3 regions of the Vreelandella lionensis genome follow, and region 1 is predicted to be linked to each of the others. Evidence: riboswitches for the same ligand, from Rfam matches in the RefSeq annotation. Region 1 holds a riboswitch; each other region holds the start of a gene.
The links. A riboswitch is a leader RNA that binds a small molecule or an ion and turns the genes downstream of it on or off. The one in region 1 is predicted to bind thiamine pyrophosphate.

Region 1 (4,208 bases):
TGTAGGTGATGATGCCGGTTTTCACGTCGTCCTTGTTGGGCAGGCCCAGGTGCTCTTTCGGCGTCACGTAGCAGAGCATGGCGCAGCCAAACCAGCCAATCATCGCCGCCCCAATGCCGGAGGTAATGTGGTCGTAGCCGGGGGCGATATCCGTCACCAGCGGCCCAAGGGTATAGAAGGGCGCTTCGTCGCAGTACTCCAACTGCTTATCCATGTTCTCTTTCACAAGGTGCATAGGCACGTGGCCGGGGCCTTCGATCATTACCTGCACATCGTGTTTCCACGCAATGTGAGTCAGCTCGCCTAGGGTTTTCAGCTCCGCCATTTGCGCTTCATCGTTGGCATCGACAATGGAGCCGGGGCGCAGGCCGTCGCCCAGCGAGAACGCCACATCGTACTGCTTGCAGATCTCGCAGATCTCCTCGAAGTGGGTGTACAGGAAGCTCTCCTGATGATGATACAAGCACCACTTCGCCATGATGGAGCCGCCACGGCTGACAATGCCGGTGACGCGGTTGGCGGTGAGCGGCACATAGCGCAGCAGCACCCCCGCGTGAATGGTGAAGTAATCCACCCCCTGTTCCGCCTGCTCGATCAGCGTATCGCGGAAGATCTCCCAGGTGAGGTTTTCGGCAATGCCGTTGACCTTCTCCAGCGCCTGATAGATGGGCACCGTACCAATCGGCACCGGCGAGTTGCGGATGATCCACTCGCGGGTTTCATGGATGTTCTGGCCGGTGGAGAGGTCCATGATGGTATCCGCGCCCCAGCGGATGCCCCAGGTCATCTTGTCCACTTCCTCCTCAATGGAAGACGTGACCGCCGAGTTGCCCAGGTTGCCGTTGATCTTCACCAGGAAGTTACGGCCAATGATCATCGGCTCGCTTTCCGGGTGGTTGATGTTGTTGGGAATGATCGCCCGGCCACGGGCCACCTCATCGCGCACGAACTCCGGCGTGATCTCCTTGGGCAGGCTGGCGCCGAAGCTCTGGCCTGCATGCTGATGGCCCAGAATGCGCTCCACTTCCGCCGTGCCTAACGCTTGGCGGCGCTGGTTTTCCCGCAGGGCGATAAACTCCATTTCCGGTGTGATGATGCCATGGCGGGCGTAGTGCAGCTGGGTCACATTTTTACCCGCTTTTGCCCGGCGCGGGGTGCGGGTTAAATCAAAGCGCAGCTGAGCCAGCGTGGGGTCGTTGGCGCGGCGCTGGCCGTACTGGCTGGTAGGTCCGTCCAGAAATTCAGTGTCGTTGCGCTCTTCGATCCAGGCGCGGCGCAGTTCCGGCAGGCCTTGGCGCAAATCGATGTTGGCGCTGGGGTCAGTGTAGGGGCCGGAGGTGTCGTACACCAGCAGCGGCGGGTTCTGCTCATCCACGCCGCTGGTTTTGGTGGGCGAGAGGGTGATTTCCCGAAACGGCACGCGAATATCCGGTCGCGAGCCTTCCACGTACACCTTGCGCGAGCCGGGCAGCGGGGCCACGGCGGCGGCATCTACCTGGGCGGTTTCGGCTAAAAAGTGCGCGGTTTTGCTTTTGACGGTCTTAGTCATGACGGTTTCCTTGTTGTTGGTCATTATTCAGAAAGGTCGAGGCCCATCTGCCAGAAATCGATTTCCAGGCGGGTGGCATCGCGGAAAATCTTGCTGAGTTCAGCAAAGCGGGCAGGCGTAACATCAGCCAAGCGGGCATCGAGCCACGCAAGCTCCGCCTGCATGGCGGCCTGGAACTCCTCGCCTTCGTACATGGCGATCCAGGCGTCAAACGGGTTTTGCTCGCCGCGAAGGATAGAAGGTTGCGCGTTCAGCCAGTTGGCGATTTCGCCGTAGCCCACGAGGCACGGGGCCAGCGCTACGTGTAAATCGAGTAGGTCGCCGCGGTTGCCGGTATCCAACACGTAGCGGGTGTAGGCCAGCGTAGCGCGGGCTTCGGGGAGTTCGGCAAGCTCCTGCTCACTGATGCCCCACTCCTGGCAAAAGCCCACGTGCAGGCCCAGCTCCACATCCACAATGGCTTTCAGGCCTTCATGGGCTTGGCGCAGATCCGCCAGGGTGGGGCTTTTGTAGGCGGCCAGCGCGTAGGCGCGGGCGAAGTGGATCAAGAACAGGTAATCCTGCTTCAGGTAGTGGCGAAACGACGCCTCAGGCAGCGTGGCGTTGCCCAGCTGGCGCACGAAATCGTGCTCGATATACGCGCGCCAATCGTTCTGGCAAGCGGTGGTGAGATCGGTAAAGCGGTAGCCCATTGTGTGCCTCCGGTGGTAATGATCCGGAGGGCAGGCGAAAAAGATCGAGGGAATGGCACGGAAGGGTGGCGTAAAGGTGCGCCGCGGCCATCGCTTGATCCCTACGCCGGTACCCGCGCCGCCATTCATAAAGCAGCGCATTAGCCGGATCAGGTTCAGCGGGACCAGCGCTCGGTAGCCAAAAGTCTACCCTGCGCCATCTCAGCCGGATATCACCGGCACCCCGTCAAGCTGTTCGTGGGTGGAGTGTAGGAGGCGGGTGGGGGAGATGCAAGAGTAGGTTATTTAATTGGGCGTAAAGGGATAGCCTGCCGTGCAACCAATCAATAAATGACAAGAAAAGACGATGTAGTTGAGTGCTTACCCCCATGGTTGCCTTGACGCGTTCCATCAGTTTCATGGGAGGATGCCTCAATAACTTTGTTTATAAATACAGTTTGTTGGGGCGAGCAAAGCGCCCAAGCCTGCGGATTTTGGCTACATCGCCAAAATTCTCTTTGCACGCTGTAGAATCAATGAGGTAGATTCAATTTGATGGCTATGAAACCTCAGTCATTGTGATGTCGCGTTCATTGAGGTTTCATGGCAGGGCGTATAATCACTGTTAGGCATTCAGTCGTCGAGGTCAACTTGAAGTTATTACAATGGACTTTGTTCATAGACATGCTTGGTTACAGGGAGGTCAACGGCTCCATAAGCACTGACAGGGATGCTGAGGCCTTCATAGAGTTTATGGAAACGAACAAGCATATTCTGGGTTTTTCGAATCGTGACGAAGTTAAAGAACGATATGAGAAAGATAATTTCAATTTTTACGAATACTATGACGTAGACAGTTGTTTCGTTTCCGATTCGATCATAATTACGTACAAGCCTAAGGAAGTAGAGAAACTTACGAACGAAGAGTTGAAGTTTATGCATTCGGCAAATGCATTGTTCATTATCTGCATGAGACTTAAGACGATAATCTTCAATTGCTTTACTGAGAAAGGCATCTTTCTGAGAGGTGGAATTTCTTCAAAGTACTCTTACATCAAAGATAGCTTTGCTGTAGGCGAAGGTGTAATTGAGGCATACTTGGCAGAAAGCTCCATTGCGAAGAGTCCGAGAATTGTGTTGCATCCGAATATTGAAGAGAACAAAAAACTAATCGAGAAAATTAATTTTTTGTCAGATGCAATGTACGGGGGGAGATCGTTGATTCAAAGGGATTCCCAAGATGGCATTCTATTTTTGGACTACATAGGTTTTGCATTGTCTTCATCAGACCTGAAAAGCCAGTCTGTGGCCCGTGCCGCAGCTTTGGACCCTCTCAGATTTGCGGCGCAAAGAGTAGTTACGGACAATTATGTTCGGCGTCATTGCGAAGCTCTTAGAAGTAAACTACAAGAATTGAATAGTGCGCTGGAGAAACTTGGCGCAGGCGGCGAGGAGCATGAAAAGCTTTTAAGGGTTCTGAGTAAATTTATTTGGCTAAAGGAGTACCACAATCGAAGCATCGCCGGAGTTAAAGAACTGGAGCGCTACCACGTTGCGTAGCCACATGCCTAACAAATTCTTGCAGCCGGACCAAATCATACTGTCATGCCTTTTGCAAAAAACGCAAAAGCCACGCCAGCACGCTTTGGCCGCTGAAGAAAGGCGTTAGCTTGATCACATTGCCGGCGATTTAGGTATCACTATGAAGAAAAAGGAAAATGGTTTTTGGCTCCCCATCGGGCTTCTTGGAGTCCTGCTTTTACCTTTGATCTTCATTGGTGGAGTTGTTCTAGGGCTGAGCTTCCAAACTAAGCTTGAATTGACCGCTGACTCGATATCATCCTGGGTCGCTGCGCTTGCAACGGTGGCCATTGCTGTCCTTACGTTCATTCTTGCGATGGAAACGTGGCGTTTGAGAGCAGCCCAGATAGAGCAGATTGAAGAGTTGAGGCGTGAGGCTCTGCGCCCAAATGTTGAATTCTATCTTC
Region 2 (4,208 bases), on a different contig from region 1:
GCCGGGCATTACCTACAAAATGCTGCACACCTTTGGCGATGAGCGGGTCAGCCTGGAGCGTTGGGAGGGCGATACCACCATCGACTACCCTGCCCTGCCTGGAGGCTTAGAGCTATTGGTGCTGGAAGGCTCGCTGTGCGACGCGAGCAGCGAATACCCGAAAGGCAGTTGGTGCCGCTATCCACCGGGTGCGGCCCCGCAGCTTCGTGCAGGCCAACACGGTGTGATGATGTACGTTAAGCGCGGGCACCTATCTGACGCCCTTTCCCAGGCTAGCGCGCCAGGCCAATAAATGGCAGCAGAGTGAGCAGCGCAATCAGAACCACCGCCACCATGACCAGCGTTACCTGAAACGGGTGCTCCGCTAAGCGACGCCAGAGTGTTGGCGCTTCATTGCGGGCCAGCGCTTCTTCATGGGCTTGGCGTGCGTTAGCTTGGCGTTCGGCCTGATACTCGGCCAATGCGGCCTCTGCGTCGTCACGCTGGGCAGGGTTGCGCAGCCAAATGGCATCGACCCCCAGGCGGAAAAAGCCCGCCTGGGTTTCGTACACATCAAAGCCATGCTCATCCAGCAGTTGGCGGACTTCCATGGCCTCTTCATCGGTTACATGGCGCAACCGAAACAGCAAATGGGCCATCTTAGTCGCCCATGGCTGCCATGCGGTCGGCTTGAATCACTTCAATCCAGTAGCCATCCGGGTCTTTCACGAAGATAACGTCTTTCATCTTGCCCTGGTCGGCACGCTTCACGAAGGTTACGTCGTGCTCATCAAACCACGCCTGGGCGGCTTCTAAATCCGGCACGTTGAAGCAGATATGGCCAAAGCCCTGGGGCTCGGCGTTGCCATCGTGGTAGACAAAATCCTGCTGGGTTTCGGTGCCCCAGTTGTGGGTCAGCTCTAACAGGCCTTTCTGGCTAAAGGTCCAGGCGGTGCGGGCTTGGGTATTTTCCGGCACGCTGTCGCTGGCTTCCACGTTGGCGAGGAAGTAGAGCGAAAACTGCATCTCTTCAAAGTCCAGCCGGCGCAGCACCTGCATACCAAACACTTTGGAGTAGAACGCTAGAGCGCGTTCCGGGTCTTTGACCCGCAGCATGGTGTGGTTTAAACGAAAGCCCTGAGTTTGCGGGGCAACGGGGGCAACGCCTGGGTGCTGTTCACCTTGAAACGACATACAACTCTCCTATCGCGGGTTGGGGCATCATTAAAAGTATGCTGATATAACGCAAATTCTTTGACGAACATATTACCTTGTACAAGGCTTAGGCTGCTAACAGCGTCAAGCTGTCTACCGCTATTTGCGTATTGATCATTTTGCTTACTTCCCCCTGTTATGAGGGCGCAGGTTGTATATTTCCAGCCCTCACCCAAGGAGCCTTTATGTCCCGCGATCGAAACGTACTAGGTGAGCCGTTAACACCCTGCTGCCACTCTCCTAAAACCGGCTTCTACCGCGATGGGTTTTGCCGCGTTGGCCCTGACGATGTGGGAGTGCATTCGGTATGCGCGCTGGTTACTGAGGAGTTTTTAGCCTTTTCTAAAGCACAGGGAAACGATTTGGTTACCCCTCGCCCGGAGTATGGCTTTCCTGGCCTGACCCCAGGCGACCGCTGGTGCTTATGCGCCCACCGCTGGGCCGAAGCTGCCGAGGTAGGGCTGGCACCGCCGGTGATTCTTTCCGGCACGAACGAGCGCACCCTGGAGATTATTCCACTGATTAAGCTACAGCAGCATGCGTTGGATGCGGTGCATTAATCTGTACCGCTACCTATTGCGATTTCATTGGTGAAAATTAGCCACTGGAATTTCTATGCAACCTCTCTACACTTCTATTTCAATAACTCTACAATTTAGTTAGCGATGCCCCAATGACGGCGTCCGATGGGAGTGTGCCATGACCGCAATCGATATGACGCTTGGCGACCGCCTAACGTTGAAGCAGTTAGCCCACGCGATTCAAAACGGCTTTTCGCCGATTGTTGAAGTGGAGTCCATGGACGGTATCTATAAGGTTCGCTTCCATCACGCTAATGGGGTGTCGGATCTTAGCGATGCCCACGGCCGCGTTCGTACTTTTCTTGGCACAGGGGAGATTCGCGATACCCTGGGGCAGTTGGGGCTTACCCATGGCGTGCTCACCTGCGCTGACCAGTGCGGCGATGAGATGATTGGTGTCTCTGGCCGTGCAATTACCCCAGATGAAATGCTGACCTACGGCACCCGCATCGCCTTCCGCTAATCGTTACCGAAAAGTAGCGGCTGCGCTGGGGCTTTACAGCCTCGCTCAAGGCTAGGATAGTACCCCCAACGACAGGGGCGCCGCTTGGCGGCTGAGAAGCACCCTTTGAACCTGAACCGGATAACGCCGGCGTAGGGAGTCGTGGTGCTTTTCACCACCTCCTCCGCCGGGAGGATGCTATGACCCACCCCCCGCTTGGCGAGATGCTCGTCACTCTGCGCGATACCACGCCGCTTGTTCACTGCATGACTAACTATGTCGCGATGAACAGCACGGCTAACCTGCTGCTGGCTACGGGCGCCTCGCCTGCCATGCTGCATGCCCCTGAAGAGGTGGCTGAATTCACCGCAATAGCGGGCGCACTCTCCATTAACATTGGCACGCTCTCTACCCCTTGGGCAGAGTCGATGCAGCTTGCCGCTCGCACGGCTAAAGAAACAGGCACCCCGTGGGTGTTAGACCCAGTAGCGGTCGGGGCCACCGCCTTTCGTCAGCAGGTCTGCACCGCGCTGCTTGCCCACCGGCCTAACGTCATTCGCGCCAACGCATCGGAAGTCATGGCGCTCACTGGCTTAGCCAGCCAAGGTCGCGGCGTCGATGCCACCACCACAACGGAGGATGCCGCCCAAGCGGCGATCAAGCTGGCACAGCAGCAGTGCTGCATTGTTGCCATGACCGGCGAAACCGATTTTATTACCAATGGCACCCACCACTACCGTTTAACGGGCGGCCACGCGCTAATGCCGCGTGTAACCACCCTGGGCTGCGGGTTAAGCGCTTTGGTAGCGGGTTTTTTGGCCGCCAACCAGGCCAATCCACTTTCGGCAACGCTGGCTGCGCTGGCGTGCTTCAGCATTGCCGGAAGCCGTGCGGGGCAGCAGGCCAGTGGGCCGGGCAGTTTTCAGGTCGCGCTACTGGATGCGCTGTATGCCCTTACCCCTGACGATCTCTCTTCTCTTAGCCAGCTGGAGACGCTCCATGCCGTTTGATCTTTCGCTCTATTTAGTCACCGATGCTGCGTTATGCGCCGAAACGGGGCTTGAAGCGACCGTGGAAGCCGCCGTGAAGGGGGGCGTGACCATGGTGCAGCTGCGCGATAAGCATGCCAGCGATGAGGCCATGATTGCCCAGGCAACACGGCTGAAAGCACTGCTGGAAGGTAGCGGTGTGCCCTTGATTATTAATGACCGCTTAAACGTCGCCATCGCCAGCCGCGCCGATGGCCTGCACGTTGGCCAGAGCGACACCGCCGTTCAAGAGGCGCGCCAGGCACTGGGGCACCAGGCCATTATTGGGCTGTCGATCAATACGTTGGAACAGCTGCAAAGCGCCCCCGTGGCGCTGCTGGATTACGTGGGGCTGGGGCCGGTGTTTACTACCATGAGCAAGCAGGATCACGCTCAGCCAATTGGCTTTGACGGTTTGGCCGAGCTTGCCAGCGCCAGCCCTCTGCCCAGCGTGGCGATTGGCGGCTTAAAAGCCGAACACGCTGCTCAAGTCAGTGCGGCGGGCGCGAACGGCATCGCGGTGATTTCAGCAATTTGCGGCCAGTCCGACCCACACCAAGCGGCTCTCGCGTTTCGCGCCGGATGAGTCCGTTTATCCACCTCACCGCCTTTGCCAACGTAGTGGCTGAGTTTGGCAGGCCATCTCCGTGGAGCTTTCCCCATGCTACCTAGCCTATTTATTTCCCATGGCTCGCCCATGCTTGCCCTAACGCCCACCCCCGCCCATCACTTTTTACGGGAGTTGGGCCAAACCCTACGCCCTAAGGCCGTGGTGGTCGTTTCCGCGCACTGGGAGACCCCACACTTGCAGGTCAGCAGCAGCGTAAAGCCTGTCACCATCCACGATTTTGGCGGCTTTCCTGATGCGCTGTTTGCGGTTCAATACCCTGCTCCTGGTAACCCTGAGCTGGCCCAACGGCTGGCCAAGCAGCTTGGCGCCACGCCCATGGAGCGCGGGCTGGA
Region 3 (4,208 bases), on a different contig from region 1:
CTTCGACCGGCAAGCGGACGCCATCACGGCGCGTCGCCTCACAAGAAATAGGCGCAGATTCATCTTGATTGGGTAGCCCTTGGGGAAACATAAGCGCCGTTAGTGGGCGCGTTAAAGCTTCTTTGCGACTCCAGCCAAATATACTCTCTGCAGCACGGTTCCAGTCCAGCACCCGCTCTTGGGCGTCAATGCTCAGATAGGCATCGTAGGCAGACTCAATCACCAAATTGAGCTCGCGAGTACGCCGCTCGATTTGCTGTTCAAGGCTTTGATGAAGCTCAGTGAGCGCTTTTTGGGTGGCAATACTATTTTTTTGCTCTTTAATGAGCCGTTCGCGCAGGTGAATCTCACCGGTCACAATGTCGGCTAAATCTTGCAACGCGGCCTGCTCCTGAGCGCTCAACTGCCGCGGTTTGCTATCCATCGCACACAGCGAACCCAGCACCAATCCCTGTGAGTTTTTAAGCGGAATGCCTGCGTAAAAACGTATTCCATCAGGTCGAGTCACTAAAGGGTTGGTGGCAAAACGCTCATCTTGCAGCGCATCTTTCACCACCAACGGAGAAGCTTCCAGCACGGTGTAGGCACAAAACGCCACATCCCGCGGCGTTTCGGAGATATTGATGCCAACTTGCGACTTAAACCACTGCCGATCGGAATCAATCAGAGTGATAGTTGACTGTGGCACACCGAGTAGCACCGTTACCAAGCGCGTAATGCGATCAAAAACAGGCTCGTTCGGCGTATCCAACAGTGCTAGCTCGTTAAGCGCAGCCAAACGGGCATTTTCGTTAGGAGGTAACAGGTGGCTCATGGCGATCGCACCTACAGTAGTAGTCAGACCCCTGCCAGCATAACGCGAAACGAAATTTCCTGCTTAACGCCTTGATTAACGGGCAAGGACGCGGCGCTTGTTGGCTCCAGCAATGATCATACTCACCGCAGTTGAGAGCAGCAGCGCCCCAACAAACGGGCCAAGGGTTGGTACGCTGCCGGGGAAGGTGGCTGCTATCACGCCCGCACTAACACTGCCTTGGCTCAACCAACCCGGCAGCACAGCGCCCACTAGCCCAGCAAGCCCGCCGCCTATCGCAGCCATAGGCGTCATGCGTTGCCATAAGCCAAGCAGTACCGGTACCACGATGGCGGCACACAGCAGATCGGCAATCAGGAACAGGCGAAGCACCGAGAGCCCCTGCAGAGCAATCACAATCACCGGCACCATGATCGCGACAGTAAGCCAACGGGCCTTGGTTAAAGCATCTGGGCGGTCGCCGCTGGCCCATAGCGAGGCAATCCCGTTTTGTAACGTGTCGACGCTAGACGTGACCAGGGTAACGGCAAGTACCAGTGACGGCAGCGTGATCCATATCGGCGCATCGCTTAACAGCGCAAAAAACGGCATGGGCGGCTCACCTAAGCTGACACCGCTCATGGCGGCCATCATGCCCACGCCACCAATTACCATCACCACGAGAATCGTCATACCACCGCCTAGCCAAGCGCCACGCCCAAGGCTTTGGTCATCTTGTGCCGCCCACACCCGCTGCCAATAGCCCTGGTGGAATAAATTGGCAGCCGTCACAGCAATCACCAGCGTCAATGCCACGCTGAGCGAGCTACCGATTGGCAATGAGGGTAAAGCGGCGTCGCTGGGCATGCTCGGTAGCCGCCAAAGCGTTACGCTCGCCACCGCCAGTAGTAGGGCCAACAGCAGCCATGCCTGCCAACGGTCGGTCGCAAGGCTGGCGCGAAGGCCGCCCATCACGGTGTACACCAGCGTCGTTAGAGCAACGCCAATGATCACCACGGCAGGCGGCACATCAGAGAGCAGCGCGGTAATAGCCCCAATGGCAGTTAACTCAGCGGCTAAAAAGCAGCCCATATAAGCAACAGATACCATCGCCACAAAGCGACGAACGTTTTTGCCATAGCACGCCTCAGCAAACTCCGCGATGCTGCGCCCTTCTGGCAGCGCTTGGCGTATTTTTGGCCCATAAAGGCCCAATACAATAAACGGAAGCGCCGAGCCAAAGGCATAGCCCAGCAGCGCCACGGGGCCAACAAAGGCACCAATTTCAGGTGGAGCAAACAGAATCCAGGCACCCATTCCAGAGGCTAAAAAAGACAGCCCCAGAGTGGACGCAGTTTGCGAGTTGCGGGCGGTGACATAATCATCCAGCGAGCCGCCGCCAAAGCGTGCCCGAAGACCCAGAAATGCAAAGCAGCACAGGGCTGCGCCTAACACAGCAGACGTTAGGTATGGCATGTCGCGCTTCCTCCGCCGGTACGAACCGGATCAGGTTCCAGGGTCTGCGTTACGCGCATTCTCAGCCCGTTTTGGGCTCCCCTGGCGACAGTGAATGAAGGCGCTATCCTCAATCAAAGCAGCGCCGTAGTAAAGTCTTAAGGCGTTTCGCGAACCGATTCGTCAGGCTTTTTCGGCACGCGCCCCATGAGATAGAACTCGGAATTAGGCGGCGTGCCCGCTAGGGTCACCAAGCGATTCGACATACCAAAAAACGCCGCAATGGCGCCAATATCCCAGCAGTCATCTAAGGTAAACCCCACTTTTTCTAAACGGGTTTGCCAGTGCGGAGAAAATTCCCCTAGTTCGATAGCGCTATGCAGCGCAAAATCGAGCATTAGACGATGACGCTCGCTTAGCCCCGCGACGGTATGGTTAATGGCGATATTATCGGCCAATAACGGGTCTTTACTGTAAATGCGTACCAGCGCGCCATGGGCAACCACACAGTACAAGCAGCGATTGCGGGCACTGGTAGCCACCACAATCATCTCCTTTTCAGCTTTGGTCAGCGTATCGGAGTCGCGCTCCATCAGGGCATCGTGATAGGCAAAAAAAGCGCGAAACTCCTCAGGGCGATGCGCCAGCATCAGAAACACATTAGGCACGAACCCCGCTTTTTCCTGCACAGCCAACATCGCATCACGAATATCGCTTGGCACATCATCCAGCGTTTCGGGAAGTTTAAAACGGCTAATAGCAGCAGACATATTGACACCTTCTTGTTATGTTCATGATATAAATAGCGCGATTAAATTAACTGGTAACAAATTGCTAACTAAAGCACCTTTCATTTCGCGTTCGCGCTCACCATACTCTTATTAAGTCCATGTCATAAAAGCCGTACGTTATCAGCAAAGCGGCGTACTAACAGGGAAACCACCATGACATACTCTGAAGCTAAAGAGCACACGCCAGGGCGTTTGCATGAGCTTTTTGCCGACCCTTACCGTGCGTTCGAAAACGATACGGATGAGCGTCAGCTACATATCCGCGTTATGCTTCATACGCTGCTAGCACGCCCGATGCAGCGCGGGCAAGTCACTCTACGTGTCATTCATGGCTGGGAGAACGGAGGCTTTGAGCCATCTGACCTGCAGCACGCCGATTATGCGCTACATAGCTTAGATGACTACCACACTGCCGTGGAGCGCTTTACCACCGCCGCCCGGCAAAATGCGCCGCTGCCTGCCGATAACACGGCCATTTTAGCTGCCCCTCTTGCCGATGCCATCGCAGATGCCGAGGCAGAAGGCCAAACGCTGACAGACGATATTGTCGAGACGCCTGCACGTTGGCCTGCGTTTGATGGTGGGTTAGCCCTCTATACGCTATTTAAGATGTATCACCGCCTGGTTTACGGCGAAGATGACAGTTATCGTTGCTCTCAGTGCGATACCCCACATGGCCCCCGTGAAATCCATGAATTCCACATGGAAGAGGGTGAGTTTGCACTGCTGGCACCCATAAGCGAGCAGCACGACGCCCCTTACCTGCTAGTGCTCCATGAAAGCCAGCTTGCCCCCATTGAGCAACTGCTCAACGACAGCCTGCCACTATTTGATCGTTTTTAACGCGCTTGCGCCTCCTCCGCTAGCTTGGAAGAGGCGCATCGCCCAACGTATAACAATGAATCTTTTACAACGAAATGGTGCTGTTAATCCCACTAGAGACGTTTTCAGGCTCGAACCAACGGGCCGTGACGGTCTTAGTTTGCGTCCAGAAAGCAATCGCCTGTTTGCCGTTGGGGCCTAAGTCACCCAGCTTGGATGCCCGAGATCCGGTAAAGCTGAAGTAAGCAACGGGGACAGGAATCGGCACATTGATACCAATTTGGCCAACGTCGATATCCGTTTCAAACCGGCGAGCCACCCAGCCAGAGTTGGTAAAAATCGACGTG

Region 2: it holds a riboswitch for thiamine pyrophosphate, as region 1 does, so the genes downstream of both, thiM (hydroxyethylthiazole kinase) here and tenA (thiaminase II) in region 1, are expected to answer to the same signal.
Region 3: it holds a riboswitch for thiamine pyrophosphate, as region 1 does, so the genes downstream of both, ACIGG6_RS07580 (sodium:solute symporter family transporter) here and tenA (thiaminase II) in region 1, are expected to answer to the same signal.

What each region holds. Positions count from the first base shown of each region.
Region 1 is NZ_JBITWC010000007.1:153,881-158,088, forward strand. It holds gene thiC (phosphomethylpyrimidine synthase ThiC) at 1-1,549, opposite strand, end outside; gene tenA (thiaminase II) at 1,573-2,241, opposite strand; TPP riboswitch at 2,323-2,477, opposite strand; gene ACIGG6_RS06290 (hypothetical protein) at 2,824-3,780, shown strand; gene ACIGG6_RS06295 (hypothetical protein) at 3,923-4,208, shown strand, end outside.
Region 2 is NZ_JBITWC010000008.1:20,661-24,868, forward strand. It holds gene ACIGG6_RS06415 (cupin domain-containing protein) at 1-292, shown strand, start outside; gene ACIGG6_RS06420 (DUF6164 family protein) at 273-638, opposite strand; gene gloA (lactoylglutathione lyase) at 640-1,173, opposite strand; gene ACIGG6_RS06430 (DUF2237 family protein) at 1,380-1,754, shown strand; gene ACIGG6_RS06435 (hypothetical protein) at 1,894-2,238, shown strand; TPP riboswitch at 2,302-2,393, shown strand; gene thiM (hydroxyethylthiazole kinase) at 2,418-3,227, shown strand; gene thiE (thiamine phosphate synthase) at 3,217-3,831, shown strand; gene ACIGG6_RS06450 (dioxygenase) at 3,907-4,208, shown strand, end outside.
Region 3 is NZ_JBITWC010000009.1:101,587-105,794, reverse strand. It holds gene ACIGG6_RS07585 (diguanylate cyclase domain-containing protein) at 1-814, opposite strand, end outside; gene ACIGG6_RS07580 (sodium:solute symporter family transporter) at 890-2,269, opposite strand; TPP riboswitch at 2,259-2,362, opposite strand; gene ACIGG6_RS07575 (peroxidase-related enzyme) at 2,407-3,018, opposite strand; gene ACIGG6_RS07570 (hypothetical protein) at 3,193-3,882, shown strand; gene ACIGG6_RS07565 (CoA-acylating methylmalonate-semialdehyde dehydrogenase) at 3,947-4,208, opposite strand, start outside.